DNA from 2 places in the Neorhizobium sp. T7_12 genome. Region 1 is predicted to be linked to the other one. Evidence: predicted binding sites of a transcription regulator. Region 1 holds the regulator's gene; the other holds the start of a gene.
What was found. The regulator PhoB, encoded in region 1, activates phosphate uptake and scavenging genes when phosphate is short. The targets are predictions, from matches to a motif close to TGTCATNNANCTGTCAT.

Region 1 (4,297 bases):
GTTGAAGCCCCTAACGAGGTTCGGCGATGGAGAAAGCTAACTGGTAGAAATTTGTCTAACGAATTCGGGCCAGGCGCCCTCAGATTAAAACTAAAGGGTAGTGCAAAGCTCGCATTTCTCAATGAGAGATTTCGCCTCTTTTCAGACTACGGCACCCATCCGTCTCCAACATCAATGATAGCTCATCATGACGGCACTCGATTTCACATCGGCCCACACGTCAACGAACAGCTTTATGTGACTAGCTACAGTGATCTGGCCAACCTGACGTGGCATACTACCGACGCATGCGGTGATGCGTATTTCAGAATATTTAATGTCTACGCGGCTGATCTCTACCCGACAGAAACTCAGCGTTTCATCCAGTCGTGGAATGAGATAGCGCCACCTTCGCTCGCACCCTAGGTAAAGTTCAGGGAATGCGTGAAGCCATGCACGGCCTCTGTCTGCCTTCTTGCGGGGGGAATTTCTAGCACTTAGCTTCAGCTAAGCATTTGAAATTCCAAGAGAGAGGGTTCAACGCCGGCGCCAACAGCAAATCCCCTCACCTGAAAAATCTGGCACTTAGCTGACGCTAAGTACCGATTTTTCTTCCTCTCCCGCAGGGGGAGAGGTAACCCGCGGCACTGTCGCACCACAGCGAGGCAAGCGCGGCAGCAAGCGTGGCACCACTACCTCTCCCCTGGCGGGAGAGGCTACAAAATCATGATCTTAGCGCCAGCTAAGTCATAGATTTTGTTGGTTAGGGGGTCCGCCGACCGATCGGCAGATTCACTCCCCACCGTTCCTCAGCTCCGCCAGAATGGTCAGCACCGCGCCATCGAGATTCGTCACCACCTCGTCGTTCCAGAAGCGCAGGATGCGAAAGCCCTGGCTTTGGAAATATGCATCCCGGACTTCGTCGGATATGCTCCCGGCGTGTTGTCCGCCATCCACCTCGATGATCAACCGCCCTTCGAAGCAGACGAAATCGAGGATATAACCGTCCAGCGGAACCTGACGCTTGAACTTGAAGCCGCCGATCTGCCGGTTGCGGGCGGCCTGCCACAGGATATTTTCCGCCTTGGTGGAATCCAACCGCATGGCTCTCGCAAACCGTCGATGTCGATCCGGAATGTCGCGGCGCATCACAATCCCCGATGGTGTCCATGCATTTACGCACGGAGACGAAGGGTACGGCAAGAGCGCGGCAGGCGCCCTATCTCCCCCCTGGCGGGGGAGAATGGAATTTCAACATCTTAGCTTCAGCTAAGTGTTAGAAATTCCAAGAGAGGGGATCCAACGCCGGTGCCAACAGCAAACCCGCCAGCTTCCATGGCTATGATCCGTCGGCGGCATGAGACGGTCAGGGTAAAGGTGAGCCTCGAGGCCAATGGGGGCGTCAGAAATCGCCCAATGCGTATCCGGCGCCGCGCACGGTCCGGATCACGTTGTCGGACTTGCCAAGGCTGATGACTTTGCGAAGCCGGCCTATATGGACGTCGATCGCGCGCTCATCGACGGTCGTGTCGTCGCCCCACAGGGATGCCTTGAGCTCCGAGCGGGAATAGACCTTGCCTGGGGTGCGCATCAGGAATTCAAGAAGCTTGAACTCCTTCGGCCCGAGCTTGACCTCACGTTTCTGCCGGTGAACCCGATGGGCCTCCCGGTCGAGCGTGAGATCGCCGACCTTGAGCATGTGGTCCAAGAGGGCGGGATTGACGCGCCTCAGCAGGTTTTTCACACGGACGACGAGCTCGACCGGGGAAAATGGCTTCATGAGGCAATCGTCGGCACCCGCCGCAAGGGCGATGAGGTGAAGGCCCTCGCCACCCGACGGCACGAGGAGGATGATCGGAAGGCGCGATAACACAGGGTCGAGACGCACCTCGCGGCAGACCTCGAGACCTCGCACGCCCGGAAGATCCGAACTCATGACCAGGATATCCGGCGGAACGGCTTTCAGGCGATCTGAGATCTCGGCTCCACTTGCCAGCATCGATACGACGAAGCTGTCGGCCACGAGGGCTTTCTGCAATATCAGACGGAACGACTCGTCGTCGTCGACCAACAGGACCCGCGCGCTCATCTCGTGGCCACCAACTATGTTTCCATGGAGTATCCGGCACCGCGGACGGTGCGGATGACATCCTGCATGTTGGAGAAGTTGAGTGCCTTGCGAAGTCTTCCCACATGGACGTCGACCGTACGCTCGTCGACATAGATGTCGTGGCCCCAGACGCCGTCCAGAAGCTGCGAGCGGGAGAAGACCCGCCCTGGCGCTGCCATCAGGAATTCGAGCAGGCGGAATTCGGTCGGGCCAAGGCGCACTTCGCGGCTCTTGCGGTGAACGCGATGGGTTTCCCGATCGAGTTCGATATCGCCGCAGCGGAGAACGCTGGAGAGCACCTCGGGCCGGGCCCGGCGCAGCATGGCCTTGACGCGGGCCATCAGTTCCGGCGTCGAGAAGGGTTTTACCACATAGTCGTCGGCGCCGGTGGCGAGGCCGCGAACACGTTCGCTCTCCTCGCCGCGGGCCGTCAGCATGATGATCGGCAGGCGCTCGGTTTCCGGGCGCATGCGCAGCCGGCGGCAGAGTTCGATGCCGGAAACGCCTGGCAGCATCCAGTCCAGGATCAGAAGGTCGGGTACCCGCTCCTGAAGCCGAATTTCGGCTTCGTCGCCCCGCAAAACGGTATCGACCTCATAACCCTCGGCTTCCAGATTGTAACGAAGAAGCACGCTCAGCGCTTCTTCGTCTTCTACGACAGCGATTTTCGGCAGCATTCTTGGCCTGCTCCGTCAGTTCTATTCAGTGATCGCGCCGAGCGTGTTCGACGAGTCGTCCTTCGGACGATCGCCTTCCGGCTGGGCGCCCGTCGTCATGTAGTAGATGGTCTCGGCGATATTGGTGGCGTGGTCGCCGATACGCTCGATGTTCTTGGCGCAGAACAGAAGATGCGTGCAGGTGGTGATGTTGCGCGGATCCTCCATCATGTAGGTGAGGAGTTCGCGGAACAGCGAGGTGTACATCGCGTCGATTTCCTCGTCGCGGCTGCGGATCGCCTCGGCCTTTTCCGCCGAACGCGTCGCGTAGACGTCGAGGACGTCCTTGAGCTGCACGAGGGCGAGATCGGAGAGATGTTCGAGGCCGCGGGCGAGCTTGCGCGGAACGCCGGTGCCCTGAACCGCGATGACGCGCTTGGCGGTGTTCTTGCCAAGGTCGCCGACGCGCTCGAGATCGGAGGCGATGCGCAGCGAACCGACGATCTCGCGAAGGTCGGCTGCAACCGGCTGGCGGCGGGCGATCGTGATGATCGCCTTGTCGCCGATCTCGCGCTCGGCGTGATCGAGGATCACGTCGTCGGAGATGACCTTCTGCGCGAGTGCGGCGTCGGAATTGACCAGCGCCCGCACGGCGTCCGAGCACATCTGCTCGGCGAGGCCGCCCATTTCGGAAATGCGGCGGCTCAGGTATTTCAGTTCGTCGTCATAAGCCGACAGGATATGGGTCGATGCCATCTTCTAGTCCTCAAAATTGATTTTCAGGCGGCACAATCGGCTGGATCAGCCGAAGCGGCCCATGATGTAATCCTGGGTGCGCTGATCGTCGGGATTGGTGAACATCTTGTCGGTGTCGTTCTCCTCGACGAGCTGGCCGAGATGGAACATGGCGGTACGCTGCGACACGCGGGCAGCCTGCTGCATCGAGTGCGTCACGATCACGATCGTGTAGTTGGCACGCAGTTCATGGATGAGTTCTTCGACCTTGGCGGTCGCGATCGGGTCGAGAGCCGAACAGGGTTCGTCCATGAGGATGACTTCCGGCGACACGGCGATCGCACGGGCGATGCACAGACGCTGCTGCTGGCCGCCGGAGAGGCCCGTGCCGGATTCGTGCAGGCGATCCTTGACTTCGCCCCAGAGGCCGGCGCGCTGCAGGCTCGCCTCGACGATCTGGTCCATGTCGGCCTTGTTCTTGGAAAGGCCGTGGATGCGCGGACCGTAGGAAATGTTCTCGTAGATGGTCTTCGGGAACGGGTTCGGCTTCTGGAACACCATGCCGACGCGGGCGCGAAGTTCCACGACGTCGATGTTATTGTCGTAGATATCGTCCGTGTCGAGGGTGATCTTGCCGGTGACGCGGCAATTCTCGATCGTGTCGTTCATGCGGTTGAGGCAGCGCAGGAAGGTGGACTTGCCGCAGCCGGAAGGACCGATGAGAGCCGTCACAGTGTTTTCGCGAACGTTGAGGTTCACGTCGAAAAGCGCACGCTTTTCGCCGTAGTAAACCGAAACGTCCTTGCCGATCATCTTG
Region 2 (4,297 bases), on a different contig from region 1:
GAAGGAAATCAACATCCTCTGCCGCATCGATACGCTCGACGAGGTCATCTACATGAACAATGGCGGCATCCTGCAGACCGTTCTGCGCGACCTCGCCGCTTAAAGCGAAACAGCCAATCATCCGCCGGAGCGAAACCTCCGGCGGATTTCCTCCCGATAGCCGATGTCCGTACGCCTGTCCTCAGCGCGACATCGTCCTCCCCAAGGTCCCGTGCCCTTGACCGTCGTCATCCTCATCGGAATGGCCGTCACCGTTTTCCTGACATCGCTGCTTTCGGGAATTTTCGGCATGGCGGGCGGGCTGATCTTGCTCTGGGTGCTGCTTTTCCTCTTTCCCGTCAGTACCGCGATCGCCATCCACGGCGTCATCCAGATGGTCTCGAACGGGTCGCGTGCCTGGTTCTCGCGCGCCTATATCGACTACCGCATTCTTGGTATCCTGGGCCTGGGTCTGGTCATCTCGAGCATCATCCTGCTGGTCGTCGACTATCAACCGGACCTGATCGTGGTGTCGATCGCTATCGGGCTGATGCCGATCCTGGTCTGGATGCCGGTATCGAAGCTGCGGCTCGACGCCTCGAAGCCGCTGCATGCACTGGCCTGCGGACTGATCGCCGGCGCGTTGACGGTCGGCGTCGGCGTATCGGGGCCGACGATCGATATCTTCTTCATCCACACGACGATGGACCGGCGCAAGGTGATCGCCACCAAGGCGGCCGTACAGGTCGCCTCGCATGCCACGAAAGTGGTATTCTACTGGAATGCGGCCTCGGAACTGCCGACCACCGAGTGGATTGCGGTGCTGGTCGCGGCGCCGATCGCGATCCTCGGGGCGCGGGCCGGCAACGACATATTGCAGAAGATGACCGACCAGAATTTCCGCGCCTGGACGCGCTGGATCGTCACCGGCGTGGGTGCCGTTTATTTTACTCAAGGCCTGCTCAAACTGATTTGACCTCGGCGCGTTTTTCGCCAAGTTTGGCACCCGACGAAACGCATTCGGAAACCGATCAAATATCCGGTCTTCACCCCTTCGTGACTTTCTCTTGAGGGCGCCCGGTGGTTACTTTCCGCCATCCCGTGCGTTAGGCCCTTGATCGCCGCGAGCAATCGTGGATAACAGTTACCCTGATAAAAAGGTCCGCCACCCATGCCCTTTCGTTTTCGCTCCGTACTCCTTGTTGCGGGCCTGTTTTATGCGGGCACTGCATTTGCAGGAGAGGTCAGGGCGCCGAAGGGCGTGATCGAACTTTTTACCTCCCAAGGCTGCTCCTCCTGCCCGCCGGCCGATGCGGCTCTGGGTGAGTTGGTGGCGCAGGGAGACATGGTCGTACTTTCCTACCACGTCGATTACTGGAACTATCTCGGCTGGACCGACACGCTGAGCTCCAGGGAAAATACCGAGCGGCAATATGGTTATGCCAAGACGCTGGGGCGGAGCGGCGTCTATACCCCGCAGGCTGTCATCAATGGCCGCGATCACGTCAAGGGCACCGACCTCACGATCATCAACGACAAGGTGAAGGCACTCGGCCAAACGGGCAAGGGGCTCGACGTCCCGGTCACCGCGGCGATGCGTGGCGACGAAATCGAGATCGAGATCGGCGACGGCAAGGGCCAGGCGGACGTCGTCGTCGCCTATTTCACGAAACGCCAGCTGGTGGATGTCACCAAGGGTGAAAACAGCGGCAAGACGATGGAATATTGGCACGCCGTCTACGACGTGCAGTCGGTCGGCACCTGGAACGGCCAGAGCATGAAGCTGACCCTGCCCGGCAAGCTGATGGGGAAGTCGAAGAAGGATGGTTGCGCGATCTTGCTGCAGACTTCCGGCCAAGGCGGCGAGCCAGCGGCAATTCTCGGCGCCACCGTGCTGATGGCAGGCCGCAAAAAATACTGACCGCGCGTGCGGTCTCTGGCCTGCCGTATTGTGCGTGAAACTGTTGTTGGCGGCCCGATCCAATAACATTGGGGGGCTGGGGGTAAGGGTCAATGCACCAGACCGGGCCATATGGCGCTGAAAACGGCGCCAACCAACGATGCCAATCTCGCTTCGAAATCGGGCACTCTTTTGTTCGAAATGGGGCAAGAATAAAATCGTGACGGTTCGTTCCGGGCGAATTGCCGGGGTTGATTTTTACGGCCTCTCGGGCACACTGTCACATCTCTGACATTTGACGATTTGGGAGTCTTGATGACAGATCAGCCGGATTTGCCGGGGAGCCAGAGACCCCGGGACGCAGCCGTCGTCGTCGATCTCAGTGAATATCGGCAGAACCGCGATCCCGCGCCGGTCACCTTCCACCGGCGCGAACTCGATGCAATCTTGAGGATTTACGGCCGAATGGTCGGCGAGGGGGAGTGGAAGGACTACGCGATCGACCACCTCAAGGACCGGGCCGTGTTCTCCGTCTTCAAACGCTCCGGCGAAAGCCCGCTCTTCCGGATAGAGAAAAACCCGAAGCTCGCCGGCAAGCAGGGCGCCTACTCCGTGATGAACACCCATGGCATGATCATGAAGCGCGGCCATGAGCTGCCGCAGGTGCTCAAGGTGTTCGACAAGGTGCTGAAACTCATCGACTGAGGCGGCGCTCTATTCGGTAAACAGCGAGCCGGGATAGACGCCGGGATCCGGATCGGTTTCATTGCCTTCGCCGAGCGAGACCTGCATCAGCACCGTATCCTGCCACTTTCCGTGCTTGAAGCCGGTGCCCTTCAGGGTGCCCGTCAGTTCGAAGCCGAGGCCGCGATGGAGCGCCACGGAGGCGGGGCTTGCACCGCCGATCACGGCGACCATCTGGCGGAAACCGAGCGCCTCGCAGCGCACCAGCAGTTCCTTGAGTAGCGCCTTGCCCACGCCCTTGCCGCGCGCTTCCGGCGCCAGGTAGATCGAGTCCTCGACCAGCCAGCGATAGGCGGGACGGGTCCGGAAGGCCGAGGCGTAGGCATAACCGAGCAGGGTGCCATCTTCCTGTTCCGCTGCGATATAGGGGTAACCCTTGGTCCGGATCGCCTCGAAGCGGGCCGTCATCTCCGCCTGATCGGGGGCCAGGATCTCATAGCTTGCGGTGCCGTTCAGCACGCTGTCGCGATAGATCTCGGTGATGGCGGGAAGATCGGCGGGGGAGGCGTCGCGGAGATGGAATGTCATTGAGATTTCAGGCCGTTGAAAGGGACTGCCAAGCCTATGCCGAGGCGCGAGGCCGGGCAATAAAAAAGGCGGCCCGGAGGCCGCCTTTTCCTATTCGAATTCCTCGAGATCAGTTGTTCCGGTTGCCCAGGAACTGGAGGAGGAACGTGAAGAGGTTGATGAAGTCGAGGTAGAGGGTCAGAGCGCCCATGATGGCCTTGCGGCCAGCAACCGCGACGTCGTCGCCGTCAAAGTACATTTCCTTGATCTTCTGCGTATCGTAGGCGGTGAGGCCTGCGAAGATCAGCACGCCGATCGCGGAGATCGCGAAGCCGAGTGCGGAAGACGCCAGGAAAATGTTGACGATCGAGGCGATGATCAGGCCGAACAGGCCCATGATCAGGAACGAGCCCATGCCCGACAGGCTTCTCTTCGTCGTGTAGCCGTAAAGCGACAGGGCGCCGAAGGAGGCAGCCGTGATGAAGAACGTCTGCACGATGCTTTGCGACGTGTAGATCAGGAAGATCGACGACAGCGAAAGACCCATCAGGGCCGCGTAGCCCCAGAAAGTGGCCTGTGCCGCGCCGACGCTCATCTTATGAACGCGGAAGCTCAGGAAGAACACCACCGCGAGCGGCGCGAGCATGACGACCCAGCGAAGCGGCGAACCGTAGATCGCAGCGCCGAGGCTGGTCAGCAGGATGCCGTTCGGAAGCCGGGCGACAGCTGCAGCTGCATCCGTCGTCGTTGCGAGGGCCGAGATACCATAGGCGGCGATACCGGTGATAGCCAAGCCGACAGCCATCAGGTTGTAGACCTTGAGCATGTAGGCGCGCAGGCCTTCATCGATCATCGCGCCGGACCGGGCGCGACCCTGCGCCGCCCGGGTCTGGTAGTTGTTAAAGTCAGCCATTGTTTCCTCTTTAAGCTCCGGAATTATTCACGGTGTCGGGCCCCCTTTTTTACGGACCCAGGCGCCGCTGCGGAGCTCCAGCAAGCCTGCGCATAAATATGATGCGAGATCGTTTCACATACAAGAGGTGTGACAAGCGAAAAACGCAAGCTATCGGGGCTCTTTAGCAACCTATGGGACGCTCTGACGGGAATTTGATCAGAGAGTTAACGAGAAATACTACCTGTGGTCGAATTAGAGCTCGCGCAGCACCG

Region 2: a site for PhoB is predicted at 2,158-2,174, ahead of C5J26_RS26830 (DUF2794 domain-containing protein). Genes of this name have one in related genera too.

Annotation. Positions count from the first base shown of each region.
Region 1 covers NZ_PVBK01000002.1:189,431-193,727, reverse strand. Annotated here, with positions in the region: gene C5J26_RS06895 (hypothetical protein) at 1-405, shown strand, start outside; gene C5J26_RS06890 (endonuclease domain-containing protein) at 772-1,128, opposite strand; gene C5J26_RS06885 (winged helix-turn-helix domain-containing protein) at 1,382-2,068, opposite strand; gene phoB (phosphate regulon transcriptional regulator PhoB) at 2,083-2,766, opposite strand; gene phoU (phosphate signaling complex protein PhoU) at 2,788-3,501, opposite strand; gene pstB (phosphate ABC transporter ATP-binding protein PstB) at 3,547-4,297, opposite strand, start outside.
Region 2 covers NZ_PVBK01000019.1:8,758-13,054, forward strand. Annotated here, with positions in the region: gene acnA (aconitate hydratase AcnA) at 1-103, shown strand, start outside; gene C5J26_RS26820 (sulfite exporter TauE/SafE family protein) at 212-955, shown strand; gene C5J26_RS26825 (thioredoxin family protein) at 1,151-1,900, shown strand; gene C5J26_RS26830 (DUF2794 domain-containing protein) at 2,195-2,584, shown strand; gene C5J26_RS26835 (GNAT family N-acetyltransferase) at 2,594-3,151, opposite strand; gene C5J26_RS26840 (Bax inhibitor-1/YccA family protein) at 3,261-4,043, opposite strand; gene C5J26_RS26845 (ABC transporter permease) at 4,278-4,297, opposite strand, start outside.